3 regions of the Clostridium nitrophenolicum genome follow, and region 2 is predicted to be linked to each of the others. Evidence: riboswitches for the same ligand, from Rfam matches in the RefSeq annotation. Region 2 holds a riboswitch; each other region holds the start of a gene.

Region 1 (3,292 bases), 180 kb from region 2:
ATCTCTCCACTGCTTGGACGAAGCATTCCAGTTATCATTTTTAAAGTTGTAGATTTTCCTGCTCCATTAGGTCCAAGCAATCCATAGATTGAATTTCTCCTTACCGACAGTGATATATCCTGTACCACCTTTTGTTTCTTAAATGTTTTACAAAGATTTTTTGTTTCTAAAATTAAATCCTTCATTCTTACCAACCTCCTGTACAATTAAATCATAATAGCTAATTATAAGGATTCTATAAGGAATGAAAAATTGCGGAATCATAATTTCACATTAAATGTAATTTTGAATACATCAAAGAGCCTGCATCTAACTTAGAATACAGGCTCATATAATAAATTCTCTATTATTTTTATTGAAATTGATAGTTCCACATCTATATAACTATCTATTGCTTGTGCTTTAGTTTTTGCATTTAATATAACCTTTGTTAAAGCTATATTACATTTTATTTCACTTCAGAAATTTGAAATTTATCTATATGTTTTATCATATCCTGTGTTATATCAGTCAGCTGCTCAGCTGCACTTGCTATTTCTTGTGAGGAACCACTTATCTCCTGAGTAGAGGATGATATTTCTTCTACAGAAGATGAAATATTCCCCGATGCAGAAGATACAGCTTTAGTATCTTCAATTATCTTTTGTTTTTCTTCATTAATAACAACTATATTATTGTGTATATCATTAATTTTAGGAAAAATCCCTTCTATATAGGTTATAACTGTCTTAAGACTATCTGTAGACTTATCAAGCTTTACCATCTGATCATTAAGCTTATAATTCATATCTTCTGATGTCTCAGTAATCAACTCTCCCTCATTTATAATAACTCCAATTAAAGAATTTATGTTCTGTGATGAATTCTTTGATTGTTCTGCTAACTTTCTTATTTCTTCAGCAACTACTGAGAAGCCTCTTCCTCTTTCTCCAGCTCTTGCAGCCTCAATAGCCGCATTTAGTGCAAGTAAATTCGTTTGTTCTGCAATACTATTTATGATATTAGTTATTTTACTGATTTCATTTAGGTGCATACTAAAGCCTTTTATTTTATCTCTTACATCACCAAAAGATAAATTTACATTCTTAATTGATTGTTCAAAAATTAATAAATCCTTATTGCTATCCTGTGCCTTATTATTTATAATTTGAACTTCAGAATTTAACTTCTCAGCTAATGATGAAATTTGATTAATTTTCCCTCCAAAATTATCCATTGCATTACTTATAGTTGACATTTGTTCCGACTGTACATTTAGATTTCGTGCACCGTCATCAATAGATTCAGCAGCTGTTTCAGAAGCAACTGCTAGTTCTTCTGATGTAGCAGATAGATTTTCTGTCTGCTGTTTTACCCTATTTGAGCTTAACCCTATATCTTCAATAATTTTTTTAATATCCATCCTGACTTTATCAACATATGTCGCTATATCCTCAATTTCATCTCCACTCCTAACGTTTATAGAAGTTGTTAAGTCCCCTTGTGACATTTTATCAAGTCCGTATTTGATCTTTCTTACATTTGATGATATTTTCTTTGATAAGCTAAAAGTCATTAAAGCAGTCAAAATAGACATAATAAAAGCTGTAGCTATAAGACTTATGTACATAATCTTTTTAGTATATGTATGTAAGTGTACATCTATATCCGCTCCCATAATAGCTATAATCTTACCCGAAGAGTTTTTAATAGGTGCATATCCAGACATAAGTATACCATCTTTATCTTCAACAGGATTTTTTGAAGAAGTTATTTTTCCATCAAATGCCTCAGACATTTCTTTTTCAAGGCCGTATTTTTCACCAAGATTGTCACTTTTCTTTACGTTTGCATCCACTAAAGTGTAGGCACTGTTATCTTCTCCTTTACCCATAATATATAAAAATTTTACATCTGCATCATTTTTATATATTATAAGAGATTCCTTTATTTCTTTATATTCTTTACTGTTCATAGATTTATTTTTAATAATCTTGTCTACCTTATCTCCATCAACAGAACTCACTGCTTTACTAGCACAGTTTGCTACATCCTCTTGTATCTTTAAAGACACCTGGCGAAATATAAATAAATTAGCTGCAAACAATATGATCATTGAAAAAATAAATATTAATCCTACTCTTTTTAGTATTTTTAGTCCTAATTTCCCCATACACTTTATATGATGTAGTTAACCACATCATATACTCCCCCTCTCAAATATATATAATTATAAAAAAAGGCCTAAATTATAAACAGACAACATTATAATATCTGTTTAATAAATACAGGCCGGTTGCACCACTAACTCAAAGCTTTCATGGTGCCCATTTATAGAAAGCTCTTCATTGTTTCCATATAATTAAATTATAAGTAATATTAACCATGAATATTTTACCATATACGACTTTTATTTTCAACAATTTTTGCCATTTTGTTTGTATCAAGTTCTAGTGGTCAATTTTATTTTTTAAAATTTTTCCATTAAATTCAGTCAAAAACGGAATGATTATAAGACTAAAAAACTCTCTAGCTAAAGGTTTTATTTGCCTTTAACTAGGGAGTTAATTTCTATGCTACTGTATTTTCAGTTTCTTCTTTATTTGTCTTTTTAGCTATCATCGGTAGTATTAATCCTAGTCCTAATAATACGATTGGAGTTAATACATTAAGTGTTATTTGGAAGTACCATTCACTTGAGTAAGTTTTAACTCCCTTAGGGAACATACCCATTATACAAGCAAAGGCTGTAAATCCAAAGCACCATAATCCTGCTAGGAATCCAAATGTCTTGTTTTTAGTGAACTGATAAGTTGCCTGGAACTTACCTTCTTCAGCTTTCTTTAATGCCATGTAAGCAAAGAATACCCATAAGTATCTTAATGGCATAACTACCGCATTTAATCTTAATAGCCAGTTAAATAATGATGTCATATCACCTATTCCAAGTGCAGGCACTATTATAAGTGTTCCAACTAATATTGCAGTTAACTTATATCCGTTAACTGGTGTACCATTTTCATTAATCTTAGTTAATGACTTTGGTATGAATCTGTTATCAACGTCAGCCAATAAAACTTTTATTGGAGCATCTATTGAGAATGCTAAAGCTGAAATTTGTGCTAGTGTGTTTGCAATTGCATATATTATTAAGAAAAAGTTTCCTAATCCATAGTATTGTCCTAATTTCTGGAATGAATAGTATGCACCATTCATCATTAAGTCTTTTGGAATATTGTTTGGATCAAACATCATTCCCATTGCAAAGGAACCAAGTAATGCTGTTACAGCAACCATTACTGCAAGAGCTATC
Region 2 (3,292 bases):
CTTCTTCATTTTGATTAGATAAATGAATGAGGTTTATAGAATTACTTTCAGTATCCTTGGCTTTAGCCGAAATAGATTCATTTGCATTCAAAAGGTCATTAAGTATTATAGTATTTTCAGAAGAATTATTTAACAGCTTATCTGCATCTTCAGAAATTGTTTGAGTAGTGTTTGATATTTCCTCCATAGCTTTACTTTCTTCTGTAGCTATAGCAGCTAATGTTTCACTTGAACTTAACAAACATTTGGCAAATTCAGCGGTTTTATTAAATAAATTACTTATATTTTCATTATTCTTTTTAAGTTCCTCTTCACTTTTTTCAATAGAGTTTAGTAGTTTAGATGAAAAAGATGTAAAAGCTATAATAGCAAATGAAACTAGGAATATAGAAATTATCCTAAGTATCAATTCTCTTAAAAGGAACTGATTTGGTAATGTATAAGGATTCATAGTAAACAATATAATTTCTGAGACAATACTTAATATAATAGAAATTATGTTCATTTTATTATCCAAAAATAGGGAACCGAGTAAAATAAAATAAAATACTGTTACCCAAAGCTCTTTGGATGGAATTATTAAACCCATATATATGTAGTTTGTATAGGAAGCCACAAGTATAACGATTTTTAGATTATTGAAGAATTTATTGTTTAGCTTTTTATCTGCAACTGCTAGCTTATACATAACGTTGAGAATAATTAGTTCAAAAATACCTAGTAAAAATAATGCAATTAAATAAGGCCAACTAACTTCATTATACAAGCCAAGTAGTTTCATTATAGGAAACATTGACCCTGCAAGTAATGCACTTATAGAATAGATAACTATAACAAATTTTAATGTTTGCTCTTGATATTTAATTATAGTGTTTGAATTGGTTTGCATATAATTACTCAACTCCTTGAAATTACTACCATTTATACAGTAAGGTTCCTATACTATATCCAGAAGCCACAGAGCAGAATACAACTATATCATCTCTATAAAATTTTTTATATTTTAATCTGTCATCTAAGGCCATAATAGGACTTGTACACCCAGTATATCCATATTTATTTCCAATGAAGGTTGCCTTACTTATATCGGCGCCAAGTTTCTCTAAAGTTAGCTCAAGATCTACCCGTGAAAATTGTGACATAAAATAATGGTTAACGTCATCAGGCCCGTATCCGTAGTCCTGTAAAAGTTTTGTAATTGTTTCACTCCATTTTTCTGAAAGAAAGCTAAAATCGAATGGTTTCCAAAGCATTTTTTTATCTTCTGAATCTATACTGCTATCAGGAATATTTGACATTCCGCATCCGGGCATGGTTACAGACCAATAGTAAGAATCGTCTGTAAACATTCTAGAACCTAAAATACCTCTTTCTTCCTCTTCCTCTTTTCTCTCAAGAATTATTGCAGCAGCGCCGTCAGCAGAACAACCAAAGGCTACCATGTCATCTTCTCTAGCTAGTTTACTTATTAATAATGATCCAACAACTAATACTTTCTTATATTTATTGTCAGTTTTAAGATATCTTGCTGCTACATCTATACCTGTTATCATACCTATACAATTACAGTTAACATCGAAAACTGATGAAACATTCTCTGCTTTAAGCTGATTTTTAATTAAAAGGGCGCAGCATGGTGATAAATATTCAGGTGTATCAGACACTGAGATAATCATATCGATATCAGATGCAGATAATCCTGCGCTTGCTAAAGCCTGGTTAGATGCTTGAACTGCCATGCTAATAGTAGTTTCATTCTTGTCAGCAAGTGTTCTAATTTCTCTTCCTAGCTTGCCCATAAGTGCTGCAGCGTGGTCTTCAAGTTGATATTTTTTAAAGTGTTCAACGAAATAGTGATTGTCCAACTGTCTGTTGGGATGATATGCTCCCACTCCAATTATGTGTACATTTTTATGCATAGTAACTCCTCCTAATAATTTGCTGCAAAAACAAAAAAATAGCAATGCTAAGCAATGCCATTTTTAAACAGCGATAACCTAGCAACCTGACAATCATGGGAAAATATCCTTTAGACTCATGGCTTTGCGTCCTTACCTTTAGATAAGTTTGCCTTTATTAAGTTTAACTATTATTTTGTTTAAGCTACTATTTAATAACCGTTTTAATTATACCATAATTTTCATAAAACTCAATATATCTATTAAATGATATGTATAATATAATTATGCATATCATTATAATCTGAAAATAACAGGAGGATATAAATAGCATGTTTATAGATGTACATACTCATATAGATCAATATAGCAAAGAGGATTTAAAAATGGCTATAAAGGAAATAAATGAAAATAAAATATTGAGTATAGCTAATTCCATGGATATGGAATCTTATATAAAAAGTAAGAAAATATCTGAAATGTGTTCTTATATAGTGCCTACTTTTGGGATACACCCATGGAAAGCAAAAGGTTGTGAAAAAGACTTATGGACGCTCATTCCTTATATAGAAGAAACTCCAATTATTGGAGAGATAGGCCTTGATTTTTTTTGGGTGGAAGATAAAACAAGTTTTGAATCACAAATAAAAGTATTTGAATTTTTCTTACGTGAAGCTAAGCGGCTAAATAAGGTTATAAATATCCATACTAAAGGTGCTGAGGAAGAGGTTTTAAAGCTTTTGGATAAGTATTCAATGAGTAGAGTAATAGTTCACTGGTATTCTGGTCCTAAGAATGTGTTATATAAAATGATAGATAGAGGATACTATTTTACAATAAGTACGGAGCTTTTTTATTCAGATATTATAAGGGAAATAGCAGCAATTGTACCTGTAGATAAAATGTTTGTAGAAACTGATGGGCCGGGAGCAGAAGAATGGTTGAGCGGTAATATAGGAATGCCCAAATTAGTTTTAAGGATTATGAAAACACTAGGTGAGATGAAAAAACTGACCTTTGAGGAAATGGAAAAACAGATGGAAGATAATTTTAGTACCTTAGTTGGAAAGGATATATAGAGTTTAAGGTCTTAAGTTAGCTTTGACATAATTATCTATAAAATGATATAATGACAATCAGTAGAGATTATTACGTTCGACCCTTTTCCAGGTTGGGAGAAGGGTTTTATGTATTTGTAGACAGGCAACTTATAATTTGTAGTATTTTAAATATTGTTATCAAAGCAATGATTTTTACAAAAATATATATCTAATTGATTAGGATGTGTAATTAGTGAAGAATTATAGTAAGTCAATTAATGGGATAATATCTGTTATTTTTCAGTTAATATTAATTTTATTATGGCAATTAGTTGTGGATAAAGGAGGAATACC
Region 3 (3,292 bases), 1.2 Mb from region 2:
ATCAGTAAAGGTATTTGAAGAAACAATTTTTATCAAATATCTTGCTAGATCAATAGATTTATCTATTGAATAAGGAGTTAAAACAATGAATTCATCTCCTGCAAATCTTGATAAAAAAGTATCTTTAGGGGTATTGTCCTTTAAAATTTTGCTTAATTCCTCTAATACTATATCTCCCTGAATATGTCCATATTTTTTATTGATATATCCAAAGTTATTTAAATCAATAAAAATAATAGCAGGAGTTATTCCTTCCTTTATTAGCTTTAGGATATTATAATATATGTAATCACTCTTGTATAAACCTGTTAAGAGGTCTATATGCTTACCTAATTCTTTATAAAGCTGATTTTTTATTAGCATTCCCAATAGCCTATTATCATCTCTAACTAATAAAACATCTTCTCCGCTTTTATCAAAGATCTCTTTTGCCTTCCACATATATGTATTGCTGTTTATATATATAATAGAGCTTGTCATAGCATCAGCCACAAGTCTATTAGGATGTGCTTTAAATAAATTTTTATATGTTAACACGCCAACAGTTTCATTATTTTCTACAACCAAAAAATAGTGACAATCACTATCCAAAATCAAATCTTGAATTTTTTGAATACTGTCACATGCATTTATAGTTACATAATTTGAAGATATTATATCTGATATGTTTCCTATCATATATCTATAGACCTGCTAACCTGAAGCACAATATTTACTTGTACTTTTATTATCATCGAAGGTGTAGCAATTCTTCCTCCTTCTTCTAAGACTAATGGTATTAATTTTTCCTTAGGTAGAATATTGAGCAAAGATTTTCTAATTACAACAGCCTCAATTGCATCGTGATCAATTCTAATAATGTCATACTGATCTGGCGACAGAGCATCTGCCATTCTTCTTGCGCCCTCTGGCCCTATTGGAGCTTTTTTACCAACAATTAAAACATCTTGCATTGGAGGCATTTCAAATTCTGATAATCTCATAGATATTTCTGCCTTTTTTGTGCTTTCAATATAACCACTCATAGCATACACTCCTCTTAATGACTAGATAATACTTAACTGCAACCTTTATATTGATTATTTTACATTTATTTTATATTTTTTATTCACATAATGGTATTATAGTATTTTATATGCTACATTACAAGGTAAAATTTGGATTAAAAGATCAATTATTGTACCTCACTTTGCAAGTAATGTCGAACTACAAAATTCATTTTTCTAATCAAATATCATTATATAAGATATCCATAAATATATCTACCAGCTCAGGATTAAATTGCTTTCCCTTTTCTCTAATTAATATTTCCTTAGCTGAATTTTGTGAAATAGATTTCCTGTATATCCGATCTGATGTTAAAGCATCAAAGGTATCTGCAATTGCAATAATTTGAGAAGCAAGTGGAATTTCATCATCTTTTAAACCGTCAGGATAACCAGTTCCGTCCCATCTTTCATGATGACTTCTTATTATATCACTTAAATCTTCACAGAATTTAATGTTCATTATTATTTTTTCGCCAATAATTGAATGCTTTTTAATCTCCTCATATTCTTCTACTGTCAGCTTATCTGGTTTCTTTAATATTGAATCATCTATACCTATTTTTCCTACATCATGCAATATAGATGCTAAATGAATTTTCAACTTTTCTTCCTCTGATATTGGTAGTATTTCACAAATTGTATTGGCGTAGAATGCCACATTCTTTGAATGTTCCCACGTATAAAAGTCTTTTCCGTAAATCAAACTTGCTAGCATTTCTGCTTCCATGATATGTACTCCTATAATAGGACTTATATATTGGCCTATCACTTCGTCCTCCCGAAAAGAAATATTATTGTATGTGCCATATATATTACAGCCACATTCTTTAAAGCTCATAAAATTATTTTTCATAACATTACCTCACCTACGAAATATTAAAGGCACCTAAAATAATTTTAGGTGCCTAATAGATTATGTTATATGTAAATACAACATAAAATTACATTTCGGCAACCTGGCAATCATAGGATTAACTATTCCCTTAGACCCATAGCTTTGCGACCTTACCTTTCAATAAGTGTGCTATTGTCGATATAAAATATATATTAAAAATTAGCATTAATAATTGTATCAATTTGCTACATTATAGTATATATTGGAGTTATTTGTATAATTTTGAAAACAATATTTTAATTATAATATATATACTATATTATTACAATAGTTTACTTAATAACATCAAATCCATATTCCCTGTCTATTATTTTACTATCATAACTACATCTGCATAAAACAAAAGCCATATATATATCTCCTATGCTTCCTATTAAATTAAAAAAATAGATTAAACCACCAATCCAAGGTGGAAATAGCGTAGAAGCAATAGATATTACTACTACTGGAGATAAAAGTACTATTAAAAACTTATTTCTATCAATAGGCATGCTTGATACCTCTTGTGTATATGCATAAATTATTTTAATTCCATATTTTACTTTGCCACCAAAGAGTTTAAATGTTATACCATGAATTAATTCATGGATTGTGCAAATTAGTATCATTGTCAATGCAGCTATAATATAAAAATTAAATAATGGATTGTCTGTAGGATAACTTATTACACCTCTTGATAAAAAATTATTTAATATTACATCTAGTATTTTTCCCATAGACTCAGTTAGCATTATAGCTACTAGTAAACATATTAAATGAGTTTTCCATGTAATTTTAAATGACATGATATCACCTCATTATAATATTTTACATGTTTTATATTTTTATACATTATTTTCTTAGAAATTCAAGTCATTTCAATGGTTTTATTTAATTATTAAATTCTTATTTGGCCATAAAAAACATACTTTTCACAATTCTATTATGAAAAATTTGGTTATATTTTTGAAAACTTGTCCATACTAATATAATAAAATAACATATAGAGAGGATGTTTTAATTGAGTACGAATGTTAAGAAAGTAATGTTAACAATTCTTATAATAATTGATCTTATTGCTATAAGATATGCAAATGTATATGGCAAAGCTAGTACTGCTAGTCAAATATATAATAATGTTAAAAGCAATCAAGTAGCATCCATGGATGCAATAAAAAATATTAATACTAAAAATATAGGCCAAGCCAAACTAGCAACAATAAAGCAAGAAGCTAAACAAGAAGTTAAAAATCAACCGGAACAAATTCCTATTAATAAAGAAAGTAATTCTCAAACTGAACAAAATAAAATTACTGAAGATAATAATCAACAGTCTGACTTAAATAAATCTGAAGCTGCAGAAAAAAAT

What was found. A riboswitch is a leader RNA that binds a small molecule or an ion and turns the genes downstream of it on or off. The one in region 2 is predicted to bind cyclic di-GMP.
Region 1: linked by a shared signal. The riboswitch ahead of ACZ5N4_RS09330 (methyl-accepting chemotaxis protein) and the one ahead of ACZ5N4_RS08550 (ketoacyl-ACP synthase III) in region 2 are both predicted to bind cyclic di-GMP.
Region 3: linked by a shared signal. The riboswitch ahead of ACZ5N4_RS14365 (HD-GYP domain-containing protein) and the one ahead of ACZ5N4_RS08550 (ketoacyl-ACP synthase III) in region 2 are both predicted to bind cyclic di-GMP.

What each region holds. Positions count from the first base shown of each region.
Region 1 is NZ_AP042469.1:2,008,166-2,011,457, reverse strand. Features, by position in the region: gene ACZ5N4_RS09335 (lantibiotic protection ABC transporter ATP-binding protein) at 1-185, opposite strand, end outside; gene ACZ5N4_RS09330 (methyl-accepting chemotaxis protein) at 449-2,152, opposite strand; cyclic di-GMP riboswitch class II at 2,262-2,344, opposite strand; gene ACZ5N4_RS09325 (amino acid permease) at 2,551-3,292, opposite strand, start outside.
Region 2 is NZ_AP042469.1:1,827,954-1,831,245, forward strand. Features, by position in the region: gene ACZ5N4_RS08545 (methyl-accepting chemotaxis protein) at 1-889, opposite strand, end outside; gene ACZ5N4_RS08550 (ketoacyl-ACP synthase III) at 915-1,919, opposite strand; cyclic di-GMP riboswitch class I at 1,997-2,082, opposite strand; gene ACZ5N4_RS08555 (TatD family hydrolase) at 2,231-2,977, shown strand; gene ACZ5N4_RS08560 (ABC transporter permease) at 3,192-3,292, shown strand, end outside.
Region 3 is NZ_AP042469.1:3,024,016-3,027,307, forward strand. Features, by position in the region: gene ACZ5N4_RS14355 (GGDEF domain-containing protein) at 1-678, opposite strand, end outside; gene ACZ5N4_RS14360 (hypothetical protein) at 675-1,025, opposite strand; gene ACZ5N4_RS14365 (HD-GYP domain-containing protein) at 1,228-1,902, opposite strand; cyclic di-GMP riboswitch class I at 1,997-2,085, opposite strand; gene ACZ5N4_RS14370 (DUF3267 domain-containing protein) at 2,217-2,729, opposite strand; gene ACZ5N4_RS14375 (hypothetical protein) at 2,945-3,292, shown strand, end outside.